Regions from separate parts of the Bacillus bruguierae genome, predicted to be linked through region 1. Evidence: riboswitches for the same ligand, from Rfam matches in the RefSeq annotation. Region 1 holds a riboswitch; each other region holds the start of a gene.
The links. A riboswitch is a leader RNA that binds a small molecule or an ion and turns the genes downstream of it on or off. The one in region 1 is predicted to bind S-adenosylmethionine.
Positions count from the first base shown of each region.

Region 2: it holds a riboswitch for S-adenosylmethionine, as region 1 does, so the genes downstream of both, WAZ07_RS20405 (peptide ABC transporter substrate-binding protein) here and WAZ07_RS14610 (hypothetical protein) in region 1, are expected to answer to the same signal.
Region 3: it holds a riboswitch for S-adenosylmethionine, as region 1 does, so the genes downstream of both, WAZ07_RS04985 (YezD family protein) here and WAZ07_RS14610 (hypothetical protein) in region 1, are expected to answer to the same signal.
Region 4: it holds a riboswitch for S-adenosylmethionine, as region 1 does, so the genes downstream of both, WAZ07_RS08475 (methionine ABC transporter ATP-binding protein) here and WAZ07_RS14610 (hypothetical protein) in region 1, are expected to answer to the same signal.

Region 1 covers NZ_JBAWSX010000008.1:80,098-83,883, reverse strand. The annotation lists gene WAZ07_RS14620 (YwiC-like family protein) at 77-799, shown strand; gene WAZ07_RS14615 (hypothetical protein) at 865-1,056, opposite strand; SAM riboswitch class I at 1,206-1,304, shown strand; gene WAZ07_RS14610 (hypothetical protein) at 1,405-1,656, shown strand; gene WAZ07_RS14605 (hypothetical protein) at 1,966-2,103, shown strand; gene WAZ07_RS14600 (group-specific protein) at 2,100-2,468, shown strand; gene WAZ07_RS14595 (serine hydrolase domain-containing protein) at 2,508-3,770, opposite strand.
Region 2 covers NZ_JBAWSX010000015.1:57,654-61,439, forward strand. The annotation lists gene WAZ07_RS20400 (YhgE/Pip domain-containing protein) at 1-277, shown strand, start outside; gene WAZ07_RS20405 (peptide ABC transporter substrate-binding protein) at 316-1,959, opposite strand; SAM riboswitch class I at 2,109-2,214, opposite strand; gene proC (pyrroline-5-carboxylate reductase) at 2,586-3,401, opposite strand; gene WAZ07_RS20415 (GRP family sugar transporter) at 3,537-3,786, opposite strand, start outside.
Region 3 covers NZ_JBAWSX010000002.1:161,890-165,675, forward strand. The annotation lists gene lysA (diaminopimelate decarboxylase) at 173-1,489, shown strand; SAM riboswitch class I at 1,784-1,892, shown strand; gene WAZ07_RS04985 (YezD family protein) at 1,963-2,106, shown strand; gene WAZ07_RS04990 (phosphoadenylyl-sulfate reductase) at 2,474-3,178, shown strand; gene sat (sulfate adenylyltransferase) at 3,206-3,786, shown strand, end outside.
Region 4 covers NZ_JBAWSX010000003.1:362,574-366,359, forward strand. The annotation lists gene WAZ07_RS08460 (toprim domain-containing protein) at 505-849, shown strand; gene WAZ07_RS08465 (thioredoxin family protein) at 861-1,160, shown strand; gene WAZ07_RS08470 (hypothetical protein) at 1,315-1,659, shown strand; SAM riboswitch class I at 1,786-1,893, shown strand; gene WAZ07_RS08475 (methionine ABC transporter ATP-binding protein) at 2,177-3,202, shown strand; gene WAZ07_RS08480 (methionine ABC transporter permease) at 3,195-3,786, shown strand, end outside.

The DNA.
Region 1 (3,786 bases):
TTTCATAAAAAGTCGAAGAATGAAATTATATATAATGAATATTGAAAATCATTTTCGATTTTGAGGTGTTTATATGATAAAACCAGTAATTCCGAAGCAACATGGTGCATGGGCGATGCTTCTAATTCCGTTTTTGCTGAGTGCTTTCATTGGCAAAGCAACATGGCAACACATACCACTTTTTTTAGCATGGTTATTTGTCTATTTAGCAACATATCCCTTTCTAATGTATATGAAACAAAGGCGACAAAAGCGCTATTTACACTGGGCGCTCATATATTTTAGTCTTGCTATTTTGTTCGGTGTAATTTCCCTTACATACGAGTGGAGAATTCTCTTTTTTGCAATATATATGATTCCATTATTTTTTATAAACATTTATTTTGCTCGTCAAAAGAATGAACGAGCATTACTGAATGACGTTAGTGCTATTATCGTTTTTTGTATTGGTGGCATGATCAGTTATTATTTCACAATGAAAACAATTGATGAAACAGCATGGCTGATTGCACTTGTTTCATTTTTATACTTTATGGGAAGTACGTTCTATGTGAAAACGATGATTCGAGAAAAGAAAAATCCAATATATCGGTGGATTTCATGGGGATATCATTTAGTACTTGTAGTTGGTACGTTCATTGTGTCTCCTTGGTTTGTCATTGCGTTTATTCCAAGTTGCATTCGTGCGATTGTGTTGTATGGTAAAAAAGTAACTATTTTAAAGGTTGGTGTGTGGGAAATCGTCAATTCAGTTTATTTTTTCATTGCTACTACAGTATTATTTCAATTAAAGGGCTGATAGTAAGTTCATGAGTTAAAAAGTAAGCATGATTCATACGTGCTTACTTTTTTGGTGTAGATTTTTTATTCCTGAGCCAAAACTTCCGCTGTACTATCACATTGTTGCAGTGCATGTTGAACAGCTTGCAAAGATTGTTCAATCCGTTGACGATTATCTGATTTCTCTACTGTTTGTAAGGCATTTTGTAAACAGTTCTTTGCTTCGTGTAAAGCTTGACAAGAATCTTGAACGTGACCGCGTGCATTTTTTTGCATGAGTGCACACCTCCTTTGGGCGTATACATTTGTAGTATGAGCAAAACGAAAGAAAATATCATAGCATTCTAAAAAATAAATCCTGATTATTCTTATAAGAATTGACTTTTTGAATTACACTCATTATAGTAAGAGATAAAGTGAATATTTTCTTATCCAGAGAGGTGGAGGGACTGGCCCGATGAAACCCAGCAACCGCGATGCAGGTGCTAATTCCAGCAGAACAGTTTTGTTCTGAAAGATAAGAAGGAAGAGATATGATCTACTTCTTCTTATCGAAGAGGTTTTTTTATTGTAAAAAAACCGATAATGAAAGATGGGCAACGAGAAGAAAGGAGTAGGTGGACTATGACGCTTGAAAAATATATTACACTACGTAATGCAATTTATAAATATATGGAAGAAAAGGAAGAGCCGATTACATTATTGGATATTCAACAACATATCGCTACTGAACATAAAGGGAAATTTGCGAAGAAGATGCTGCAGCAATTTTACTTACTACGACTGCTAGATGAGTTAAAGTTGGATGGGAAAATTACTTTAGCAGAGCCATACAAATATATAGATGATAAAGGTATTTACTACACGGTAAAATAATATAGAGGGAGTTATTCTCCCTTTTTTATAGTAATATTTGTTTGAAAATTACTTTTATTTGATAAGTGTTATGTAGTTAAAAAGACTGTGCTATGCAGTCTTTTTAAAAGGAAATGGTGCTGAGTGTGTAGTGTTCAAAAATTAAATGTGCCCCGAAAGATGGGCGTTCTCGGCTAACAAATAAAAAAGACACCATCGCCGAATAGGTGTCTGTTGCTTTGTAAAAGGGGCTTGCCCTTCGACATGTATTAGAATAGCATGTGAGTATAGAAAAAGTCAAAAGGGAATTAAAGGAAGGTGTTGTTTACAATGAACATATTAATTGTATATGCACATCCAAAGCCTTATAGTTTCAACGGTGCAATTTTGAAACAAGTGAAAAATAGTAAACGAGAAAAAAGAGAGAAATGGCTGCAAAAGATATATAAAAAGGTAATAAGATTATGAAAAATAGGGAACTGATCTACAAAATTGCGAATGTATGTAAAAGAGATGATGATTTGTTTTGTTCTTATCTTGATTGTTTATTTGGTATAAAGGAGAATAGCAAGCAATTTTCTAAAGTCAAACAAGAAGTTCGAGAAGAGTATCTTATAAGAGGTATTTGTAAGAGAGAGGTAGACATTTTAGTAGAACAAAGTGAACAAGTTGCAGATTTGCATATACCTAAGTTGCTCCGATGGGAATTTTTACAGGAAAATGTTCATTATATAGAAGAGATCTGTTCAATGGTATTTCAGTTAAAACCTTTATGTTTTTCAGAAGAACAATGGAAATATGTAATTTCAATTATAGAGAAAGAGCTGTCATGAGACAGCTCTTTTCGTAACAAAAACTTTGAAAATTTTAACTTAATTAGAGGGCTCTTTCTGTAAGTGATTCGCGATTTGTAAATACATATTTCCATATGCGGAGTGTATTTCTCCATTATGATTAGCATTGGAAGAAAAATGAACGATAACCATATGTGCAGTTGGATCGATATATAATCTTTGTCCATAACTGCCAAATACTTCGAATGCTTCGTGCTCGTTATGGGAGATCCACCATTGATTATGGTAAGAATATCCCTCACCATCACCAACTGGGAGTTCGTATTTTTGTATATGCTTAATTTCTTCAATAATAGAAGAAGAAATAATTTGTTTCCCGTCATATACGCCATTGTCTATAATCATCTTCCCGAATCTTGCCATGTCTCGAGCGGTGGTATTTAATCCTGCACTTGCCTGTTCCACTCCTGTTTCGTCAACAACGTAATAAGCATTTTCTTCTGCGCCAATCGGCGACCAAATACGTTCGCTTATTAGATCTGCGAGTGATTTTCCTGTTACAGTACGAATAATCCATGCGAGTGTTTCAGCAGAACCATTATTATATGAAAATGTTTCTCCTGGAGCAGCGGTTTCATTTGCTTCTAGCAACATGTCATAAATTGTTACCGGTCCATCATAGTTTTTACTGCGAGGAAGAATGTTGCTTGCTAAATATAATTGTGCATCTTGATTTTCTAATCCAGCTTGTTTGAAACCATGAGTTGGATATTCTACTGAAACTTGCATATCTAATAGTTGTTGAATTGTTGCTATTCCAAATGGTGTTCCTTTTAATTCTTTTACATAAGTTTCTGCAGTTGCGTTAGGTTGTAGCTTTCCTTCTTCAATGAGGGTATTAACGAGCAACCCTGTAAATACTTTTGCTACCGATGCCATACCGTGTGGTTCGTTTTCTTTATATCCATGAAAGTACCGTTCGTACACAAGCTTTCCATCATGCAAAACAATGAAAGCATCTGTTTTATGTTTTTCTAATAGTTGCTGAACCGTTGTATTATGGTCATTTTCATCTGTAATTTGTAGATTATCTAGATTTTGCAAATTAGCCCGGATTGATGATATGTAATTTGGATTTTTAGCGACAATCTTTGTTAAAGTAAATTCGCGCATATGTGAATATGACCAGCGAAGATACGGATCTTGTAACCAGTTGTTTTTCGTTGCTGTTTGTCTTGAAGAAAAACTTTTATTTGGATTGAATAATGTAAATCCCATACCAGTCAATATACATACAAAAATTAAAATGATTAAAATAAGCGAGGATTTTTTAAATCTCATAATAAGCCTCCTTCTC
Region 2 (3,786 bases), on a different contig from region 1:
TAATATTCTTACGTTATCTTTACAGCTTGTGAGCGCTGGTGTGATGGTACCGCATGTGATGCTATCACATACGTATCAAACAATTGGAAATTTACTTCCTGCCACATATGCAGCAGATGGATATTATACAATTATATTTGGAGGAGAGAATCTAACAAAAAATATCATGTTTTTATGCATGATTATTGCGGTGACTCAAATAATTGCTGTAATCGGATATAAAATATCTATCTCATTGAAGAAAAATCAAACTGTAATAAAAGGGAATGAAGCATAAAGAAAAAGGTATCCTTTGAAAGGGATACCTTTTGTATATTACTTTTCAATTCTTGCCCATTTAAAGTTTAATGGACCTGCAAAATCAACCTCAACGACACCTTTTACATAAGAGCGCTGTAAATAAGATTTTCCGTTTTGATATAGAGGTGAGATTACCGCATCTTTAAATAAGATTTTTTCTGTTTGTTTTAAAGCTTCCCAGCGTGCTTTTTCATTACCAGCGAGATCTGTTTTTACTTTTTTGATTAAATCATCAAATTCCTTATTAGAGTAATGATCTAAGTTGTATGGATTACCGGTTGTGAACAATTCTAAGAATGTAATTGGATCAGCAAAGTCTGGACTCCAGCCATCGATACCAATTTCATAATTGCCTTGTAATAATAAAGTTACTTGTTGCTTACGAGGCTGTGGTTTTAATGTAACTGTTAATCCTTCTAAGTTTTTCTCAAGTTGCTCTTTTAAATACGCTCCTGTTTTCTTTGATAAATCCGTATCGCTTGTTAAAAGTTCTAGTGTAATTTTATCTGGTCCAAGTTCTTGTTTTGCTTTTTTCCATAATTTTTGAGCCTCTTTTGGACTTTCTTTTGTTAAGTCACCATTTTCAGCGCGGAAGTCTTTTCCGTTCGGTCCTTTTGCAAAGTTTTTTGGAATAAGCGAGTAGGCAGGAAGAGAGCCATCATTCAATAGAACATTTACAAAAGCTTTTTTATCGATTGTTTTATCAATAGCTTGGCGAGCATTAATGTTTTGTAGTACTTTATTTTGTTGGTTCATGCGTAAAAATTGTACGCCGACAGCTGGTCGTTCTTTAAAATTAGAATCTTTACGGTATTTATCAACTAAATCAGATGTTAAAACAACACGGTCAAGTTGTTTAGATTCGTATAGGTTTACCTCTGTTGATTTCTCTTTCACGATATTAAAATTAATTTCTTCTAATTTTACAACATCTTTATCCCAATAGTTTGGATTTTTCTTAAATTGGAAGCTTTGTTCATGTTTCCAATTTTCTAATGTAAAGGCCCCATTATAAATTAATGCGTTAGACTCTAAAGCGTACTTCTTGCCTTGTGATTTAAAGAATTCTTCGTTAACAGGCAGGAATGTTGGGAACGCTGTTAAGCTAATAAAGTAAGGCACAGGGCGGTCTAACTCTACTTCCAATGTTTTATCATCAATTGCTTTTACACCTAGTTGATCAAGCGAAAGCTCTTTATTGTTAATCTTTTGCGCATTTTTTATGTCAAAGAATAAGAAAGCATATTCAGAAGCTGTTGCAGGATCAACAGCACGTTGCCAAGCGAATACGAAGTCTTTCGCTGTAACAGGTGTTCCATTGGACCATTTTGAATCTCGTAAATGAAACGTATATTTTGTTTTATCTGCATTAACATCATGCGATTTCGCGACACCAGGAACAGGTTTGTTTCCTTCTCCAAGGTTATATAAGCCTTCAAATACGTTTCTCATCACTTGCCCAGAATCGGTATCTGTTGCACGTGCCGTATCCATCGTACGAATTTCAGTAGGAGATGCTAAGTTAAGTACTTGTTTATCAGGTGCTTTATCTTTTGCTTTTACATCGTTCGCGTTATCTTTATTATAGCTACCGCATCCTGTTAATAATAAGCTTGCTCCTAAAACAGATACGACAGCAGGTAAAAATTTCTTTTTCATGTTTTGTTCCTCCCTAAATTGTTTGTCTACTTTGTTTTCATGTTTTGTTGGCCAACAATTATGAGGGAAATAAAAAATCCCTCTTTTCGTATAGAAAAAGAGGGATTTAAATGTTATAAATGTGCGCACATTTATAAACAAAGTCCCTCATTCTATCTTTCAAGCTAACTGCTTGCAGGAAGTGGCACAGTATTCGCAAGCGAACCTGTTGCCGAGGTTTCACAGGGCCAGTCCCTCCACCTCTCTGGATACAATGAGTAAACATAATAAATAAGTATTAAATTTTGTGTTGCTTTGATTATTCAAAATATTAGCACTGAGATAAAAGAACTGTCAATTAGAATATTAATATTTTGAATTTTAAGTTTAATCAGAACGGAAGGTCATCAAACATTTGCTTGATGACCTTATATATATATCCAAGTAAAAAAACGACATAAAAACCTATTTCTTTTTAGGGGTGGACAAGAGCGTCTGGCCGTGTATAGAAGCGGTTAGGGCCTTTTCCTGCCACATGCCAGGTTTAAAATAAAGGGAGCAAGCGAGTACAGCTCATGTTGTATTTTGCATAGCAGCGACTTATATGTCGAAAAATTAAAATGATCTGAGTTAGCCTCAGTCTTGTTTTACAATTGAATTGTTTTTCCACTAGCTTTTTTATTTGTTGCTTCAATTGCCTCTTGTATCATGTTCATAAAATTATTTTCATATAATACTTTCAAACCTGCTGCAGTTGCGCCACCGGGTGTTGTCACTTGTTCACGAAGCATAGCAGGATTGTTTTCACTTTCTAGCATAGAAGCAGACCCCGTAATCATTTTAATTACGAGATGCTTTGCAGTTATCTCATCGATACCATACCGTTTTGTTGCTTCAATTAAGCTCTCGGCAAAATAGTAGAGAAAGGCAGGGGCGCTTCCTGTGACAGCTGTTAGTTGATGAATTTCTTCTTCTGTACATAATTGTGCGTCTCCAATACCTTTTACGAGCATTTGCAAAATTTCAAGATGTCCTTTGCTTACAAAAGAGCCTGCTGTGTATAAAGAAATGGATTTCCCGATTGTAGCAGCTGTATTTGGCATAATCCAAGCAACGGCAGCACCTTTAGGAAGCTTTGATTCTAAATAAGAAGGTCCAATACCAGCTGCAACTGTTACAATAAACTGATTGCTGACAAGTGGAGAGAGTTCAGTTAACAGTTGTTCATGTGCTTCTGGAGGCATTGCTAAGACGATAACATCAACATCTGCCGCATATTGTTTCCAATCTGTTGTTGTAGAAACAGCATACTTTTCATGTAACTCTGTAAGCCTTTCTTGATTTCGTTGATTGGATACGACAATCTCAGCAATGTGTTCTTTACTTGTATGAAGAAGCCCGGCAAAAAGGGCTTCAGCCATACGACCTGCACCAATAAACAGCACTCTTTGTTTCTTTTGCATATTTTTTGATCCTTCCTGTAGGAAATGTATTGCTAAAACGATAACATTGATAAAAGAGAATTGTAAAAAGAAAAGGCTTGTATACAAAAAAATCCTAGTTTCAGAAAATAGCATTTCCGAAACTAGGATATATCATTAAGCTTTTGCCAAACCAAGTAGAACAGCCCCGCCAATAATTAAAGCACTACCAAGCGCGATAAATACCATTTGACGTTTTGTTTTCTTTTCACCTAAGAAGACAATTGCACCAAACGTTGAGATGACAATCCCTGTTTGAGATAATGAGAAGCTTGTTGCAACGCCAACTCGTGGTAAGGAAAGAAGTAAGAATAAGTTTCCTGTTCCCCAAAGTAGACCAGATACGATATTACGAATTGCATATTTG
Region 3 (3,786 bases), on a different contig from region 1:
CTGTTCTAGCCGCTGGATCTTAAAGAAAAGCGGAAGCGGCTCGCTCAGAACAAGAGGGGGATGGAGCTTCTGACATAGAGGCGCTTTTTGCCTAGGAGGCAGAGCTAGACAAAGCTGTCGAAAAATTAAAATGGATATATAGATGTTTTTGAGAGAAAAGGGAGGAATTCACATGTATTTACACGGCACAAGCCACATTAACGAGCAAGGGCACTTAGAAATTGGAGGATGCGATGCTACTGAACTTGCAAAAACATATGGAACACCTCTTTATGTATATGATGAAGCAGCGATTCGTGAGAAATGTCGTGCATTCCATCATGCTTTTAAAGAAAGTGGGTTCTCTTATCAAGTAGCATATGCGAGCAAAGCGTTCTTGTGCATGGAAATGTGCCGATTAGCTGCTGAAGAAAATATGTCGCTTGATGTTGTGTCTAGCGGAGAGTTATATACAGCGCTGCAAGCAGGATTTCCAGCTGATCGTATCCATTTCCATGGTAATAATAAAACAGAAGAAGAGATGAGAATGGCACTAGAAGCTAACATCGGATGTTTCGTTGTAGACAATTTTTTGGAACTAGAAGTATTGCATGATTTGGCAGAAGAATACGGGAAAGTTGCAAGCGTTCTGCTTCGTGTGACTCCAGGAGTAGAAGCGCATACCCATGAATATATTACAACAGGTCAAGATGATTCCAAGTTTGGCTTTGGTATTTCAACGGGGCATGCATTACAAGCAATGAAACGTGCATTAGAAAAATCAAATTACCATGTGCTGGGAATTCATTCTCATATTGGATCGCAAATTTTTGAGACAGCAGGATTTGTTCGTGCAATTGAAGTGCTTCACAAATTTTTAGAAGTAGTGAGAAAAGAAATGGATTACGTAGCTTCTGTATTAAATGTAGGCGGTGGTTTTGGAATTCGTTATACGGAAGGAGATACACCGCTTGCTCTTGGTGAATATGTGCAAGCTGTGACAGATGCGGTGCGCGAGCAGTTTATAGCATGTGGATATCCACTTCCAGAAATTTGGGTAGAACCAGGTCGTAGTATTGTTGGTGATGCAGGAACAACTTTGTACACAGTGGGAGCGATTAAAGATATTCCAGGCATTCGTAAATATGTATCAGTTGATGGAGGAATGACAGATAACCTTCGACCAGCACTTTACGGAGCTCGTTACGAAGCATTGCTAGCAAACCGAGCGAATGAATCTGCCGAAGAGGTTGTTTCAATCGCAGGGAAGTGTTGTGAAAGCGGGGATATGCTCATTTGGGATGTAGCGCTCCCTAAAGTTGTTTCTTGTGATCTCTTGGCTATCTCTTGTACAGGGGCATATGGTTATTCGATGGCGAATAATTACAATCGGATCCGTCGACCAGCAGTTGTGTTTGCGGAAAATGGAAAATCTCATGTTGTTGTTGAGAGGGAATCGTATGAAAATATTATCGGGAACGATCGCATACGTGTAAAGGAATTTGTGTAAAGTGAAACTTCCATCAGTGTGGGGGGGCATCCCCCACTGATGGAAAGCCTACCCAACCTTGCACATGCCAGCAGTGATCCCTCACCTATCTTCTTTAGAAAAGCGGAAGTGGCTCCCTCAATCTTGAGGCTGGGGATCTTACTGCCCACGAATAGCGGGATAAATACGTTCTTGTTTAGTTGAAGAAGGAGTTTTTAGGTGAATAACTCCTTCTTCTTTTAAAAAATATAAATTTTATCGGAAAACTAGGATTGAAAAAATTCAGAATTGTGATAAAATACGGATATAATTACATTCTTATCAAGAGCGGCGGAGGGAACTGGCCCAAAGAAGCCCGGCAACCTACTTTATAAAAGTAAGGTGCTACTTCCAGCAAAATGGAATCCATTTTGGAAGATAAGGTAGATACGTTACCGGAACAGTCTTTTCGAAATGGGAAAGGTTTTTTTTATGAAAAAAAAGGGGGGCTGTTCGTGGGGATACGCGGACAATTTGAAGAAGTAGCAAGTAAGATTCAAGCGATGCTTACTGATATGAAATATGGTTCAATTACAATTGTTGTACAAGATGGTAAAGTGATTCAGCTTGAAAAAAGTGAAAAAGTACGTTTGAAATAAGCATGCTGACTAGAAAAACTAGAGGCGGCTTTAATCTATTTTTATTAGATTAAGGCCGCCTTTTTGTATGAGTTTTATCCCGCTATTCGTGGGCAGTAATACTCCCACCTCAAAATTCAGCGAAAGTATTGTCCAGCTCCAGTGGCTAGAATGTTCGGTGGCTTCGCTTCTTCCTACGAGGTAAAAAAACCCTCTACGTCAGAAGCTCCATCCCCCTCACATTCTGAACGAGCCACTTCCGCTTTTCTTAAGAAGTTAGGTGGGAGATAAACTGCCCGTAAAAGCCCGATTGGTTCAACTAATAATCAGTGGGGGATGAACAAAATCCCCACTGATTAAAGTTTCACTTTATGAAGGAGGTAGGGCGATGTTAACGTATGAAACATGGAAAGATCATTTTGTTTCATTTTCAGAAGATGATGAAACGAAAGGTGCTTTAGCAGCGGTGCGCTGGGCCTATGAACATTATAGGCAGGATATTGTGTATGCATGCAGCTTTGGGATAGAAGGAATGGTATTATTGCATTTAATTAACCAAGTAAATCCATCTGCAAAGGTTGTATTTTTAGATACAAATGTTCATTTTCAAGAAACGTACGATTTAATTAAAAAAGTACGAGAACGATTTCCTAAGTTGAATATTATTGAAAAGCAACCAAAACTTACACTTGAAGAACAGGCAAAAGAGCATGGCGATAAATTATGGGAACATAACCCAAACCTTTGTTGTCAATTAAGAAAGATTAAGCCGTTAGAAGAAGTGCTAACAGGTAGGAAAGCATGGATATCTGGTTTGAGAAGAGAGCAGTCTGAAACGCGAAAAAATACGCAGTTTGTTAATCAAGATCATCGTTTTCAATCTGTTAAAATTTGTCCACTTATTCATTGGACTTGGAAAGAAGTGTGGCGTTACGTATACAAGCATAATTTACCATACAATCCACTTCATGATATTGGGTATCCAAGCATCGGATGTGAAACATGCACAGTACAGGTGCAAGAAGGCGGCGATTTGAGAGATGGACGGTGGGTTGGAAAGACAAAAACGGAATGTGGTCTTCATTATCAATAAAGGCTGATAAAAAGGGAGAAGAAGAGAATGAGTGAAACAAAAACATTGGTGAATCGAATTGATACAACATATGAAACTGCACATATTGTAAAGGAAATTGAGTTAGACACAATTGCATTAAGTGATTTAGAACTTATTGCTACCGGTGGATATAGCCCGCTTACTGGTTTTTTAGGGGAAAGTGACTATGTGTCAGTAGTGGAGGAAATGAGATTAACAGATGGAGAGGTATGGAGTATTCCAATTACATTGCCTATAACAGAAGAAAAAGCGAAAGAATTACAAGAAGGAGAAGAAGTTAGGCTCGTAAAAGATGGGGTGACTTATGGTGTGATTCAAGTTGAAGAGATGTACACGCCTAACAAAGAAAAAGAGGCATTCCTTGTCTATAAAACGGTAGAAGACAAACATCCGGGTGTTAAGAAATTATATGATCGTCCTAATGTATATGTAGGAGGGCCAATTACGCTTGTGAAACGAATTGAAAAAGAAAAATTTGCCGCTTATTATTTAGATCCAAGTGAAACGCGAGCAGAGTTTCAACGGCGTGGCTGGAAAACAATCGTTGGCTTTCAGACAAGAAATCCGGTTCATCGGGCACATGAATA
Region 4 (3,786 bases), on a different contig from region 1:
AGTTGATTTGTATTATACGAAATGCCAATTGAAAAACCAACAAAAAAACCTGTCTTTTTAGGTGGGCGAGAGCATCTGGCTATGTGCAGAAGCGATCAGGCCCTTTTCCTGCCACATGCAAGGGTTAAACCAAAGGGAGAAAGTGAGTATAGGTTATCTTTGTTCTACATAGCAGCGACTTAGATATTGGGAAATTAAAATGGATGTATATAGAACATAGAATTTTTTCTACTTAGAGATGATAGGAATGGAGATTGTCTTAGATATGTTTCTGAGCGAGCCGCTTCCGCTTTTAATCATTGTCTAGAGTGGCTAGAATGTTCGGTGGCTGCGCTTCTTCCTCCGAGGCAAAAAGCGCCTCTATGTCAGGAGCTCCAACACCCTCCTGTTCTGACCAAGCCCCTTCCGCTTTTCTTCACAAAAATAAACAGGAAACAACATTGAAATATTGAATATACTAAAGGGAAGGTTGTATCATAGTATATGGTGATCGGGTGATGCCAAGTGGTCTATGTGGACAAAGTAATTATTGTTGAAGGTAAGTCAGATAAGAGAAAGATCGAAGCGATTATTAGAGAACCGGTGGAAATTGTTTGTACAAATGGTACAATTGGTTTGTCGAAAATGGATGAACTCATTGACCAGCTGTACGATAAAGAAGTGTATGTTCTTGTGGACGCAGATGATGCAGGAGAGAAATTACGCAAACAGTTTCGTCGCGAATTTCCACGGGCTGAACATATTTACATTGATCGTTCGTATCGAGAGGTTGCGACTGCACCATCGTCTCATTTAGCGAACGTTTTATGGGGAGCTGACATTGACGTCTATACAGAATTTTTACGGTAAGGAAGGGTACAATGATCGATTGGACAGGACATGAAGCAGTAGTTGCAGTTAGAGATCAAGATAAAACGGTGTTATACGTATATACGCCAATGTGCGGTACGTGTCAGTTAGCTAAAAAAATGTTAACGGTTGTTGAAGCAGCGTTGCCTCATTTAGAAATTGGGATGCTGAATGTAAATTATGCACCGCATTTTGCACGGGAGTATGAAATTGAAAGTGTTCCGTGTTTACTTATATTTGAGAAGAATCAACTTGTAAAGAAAATATATGCATTTCAATCTGTGGAATATTTATATATGGAATTACAATAGGCGGCAAAAATTTTGCCGCCTCGACATATTTCTTGGGAAATAGTAAGAAACAAATGATTTTTCATACAGCTTTTGTCGAGAGAATGACACAGGAGAGCGTGTTATAGAAATGGAATGGTAATATGTAAAACGTGATATGGGGAGTGTGATGAAGATGAAATTGTATTCACTGCTTCAATCATTTGTAACATATGCCAATACGCAATATCACTTAGAACCACTATTACCACAATTCGAAAAGGTTGTTTGTTTTACTTTCCAAGATGAATGTTATTCATTGAATATTTCAAGAGAGAAAATTGAAATTATAAATGGCGTGGTGGGAACAGAAGGGCTTGTTTGTTCTCAAGAAATAGATTTGCGGTTGTTGATTACAGGTCAAGTTCGCTTGCAGTCGCTATTGCGCCGAAATGCGATTACATATAAAGGGACTTATCGAACGATGTTATTATTAGAATCTGTATTTCATATTTGTAAACCGCTACGAGTTGGCGCTTAACTTTCAGAAAGTTTATTTTTCGCTAAAATTTCTGTTGACATCTATTTCATGCGTTGATACAATTCAAAACATAAAATAACGAAAACTTCATAACGATAAAATCAGACGAATTTTATATCTGATTTTCTCTTATCAAGAGAGGTGGAGGGACTGTGCCCTGTGAAACCCGGCAACCGTCAACTTATGTTGAAATGGTGCCAATTCCTGCAAAGCGAATGCTTTGAGAGATGAGAGGAAAGGATAATAGTAATTTATGTATATAAACCTTTCTGCTCATTTTTAAAGCAGAAAGGTTTTTTTGTTGTTTCGATGTAGAAGGACACTCGAACAACAAGATGTTTTTATGGCTATAGCGGAGAGCCGCTTACGCTTTTATAATCCAGCTTCAGCGGCTAGCTCTTCGCGTCTAAGAACCTCCCGCACGAAAAGATAAAAAGCATTTTTTGTGCGAGAGAACCTTAGCCAGTCAGAGCTGGGCAAGCCGCTTACGCTTTTTAATTAAAAAGGGGTGACATCGATGATCATTTTAGAAAATGTAAAGAAAATATATCGCTCCAAACACGGTGATGTTACTGCTGTGGATGATGCGAATTTACAAATAGAAAAAGGCGAGATTTTCGGGGTTATCGGCTATAGCGGCGCCGGAAAGAGTTCGTTAATTCGCTTGTTTAATCAATTGGAGAAACCAACGTCTGGAAAGATTACGATTGGAGAGCGTGTAATTTCAGCAATTACAGGTAAGGAACTTCGCGAAGCACGTCAAGAAATCGGAATGATTTTTCAGCACTTCAACTTACTTTGGTCACGAACTGTTCGTGAAAATATTGCTTTCCCGCTTGAAATTGCTGGAGTGACAAAAGAGAAACGAAGTCAGCGCGTAGATGAATTAATTCGTCTTGTTGGTTTAGAAGGACGAGGCGATGCGTATCCATCTCAGCTAAGTGGTGGACAAAAGCAGCGCGTCGGTATTGCGAGAGCGTTAGCGAATAATCCGAAAGTATTATTGTGCGATGAAGCAACGTCCGCATTAGATCCAGAAACGACAGATCAAATTTTAGATTTGCTTCTCGATATTAATAAACGTCTTGGGTTAACGATTGTACTCATTACACATGAAATGCATGTCATTCAAAAAATTTGTAATCGCGTTGCTGTTATGGAAAAAGGAAAGATTGTTGAAAGCGGCAGCGTGTTAGATGTATTTCGTAATCCGCAGCAAGACATTACAAAGCGTTTCGTTAAGCAAATAACAGATTCTGAAGATGCAGATGAGGCAATTGAGCATTTAGCAGAGAAATACCCGGAAGGAAAGGTCGTGAAGCTGCAGTTTATTGGTGAAGCAGTAGAAAGACCAGTTTTACAGGATTTAATGAAGCAAGATGGAGTGGAAGTGAGCATTCTGCAAGGGAATATTGCGCAAACGACAAACGGGGCGTATGGAAGCTTAATTGTCCACTTAAATGGCGACGAAGATGTGATTGCAAAAGCAATTGCAACGATTCAACAAGAGCAAGTCGAGCTGGAGGTGATTGCACATGGATAATCTGCTTCAAAATGTCGATTGGGATACAATGCTAGAAGCTACCGGAGAAACGCTATATATGACGGTAATTGCCACACTGGCAACATTTGTATTGGGGCTTATTCTTGGATTATTACTGTTTCTTACAGGGAAAGATAATTTATGGGAGAACAAACCAGTCAATGTTGTAATTGGCGCGTTTGTAAATATTTTTCGTTCTATCCCGTTTATTATTTTAATCATTTTACTGATTCCATTTACGAAGTTTCTTCTTAACACAATTCTCGGAGCAAGTGCTGCACTGCCAGCATTAATTGTTGGAGCAGCGCCGTTTTATGCAAGAATGGTTGAAATTGCTCTTCGTGAAATTGATAAAGGTGTCATTGAAGCATCGAAAGCGATGGGGGCAAAGACAAGTACAATTATTTTAAAAGTACTGATACCTGAATCTTTGCCAGCACTCATTTCGGGTATTACGGTAACGGCGATTGCACTTGTGGGCTACACAGCAATGGCTGGAGTAGTTGGTGCAGGCGGCCTTGGTACACTTGCTTATTTAGAAGGATTCCAGCGCAACAATAGCGATGTAACTCTCATGGCAACAA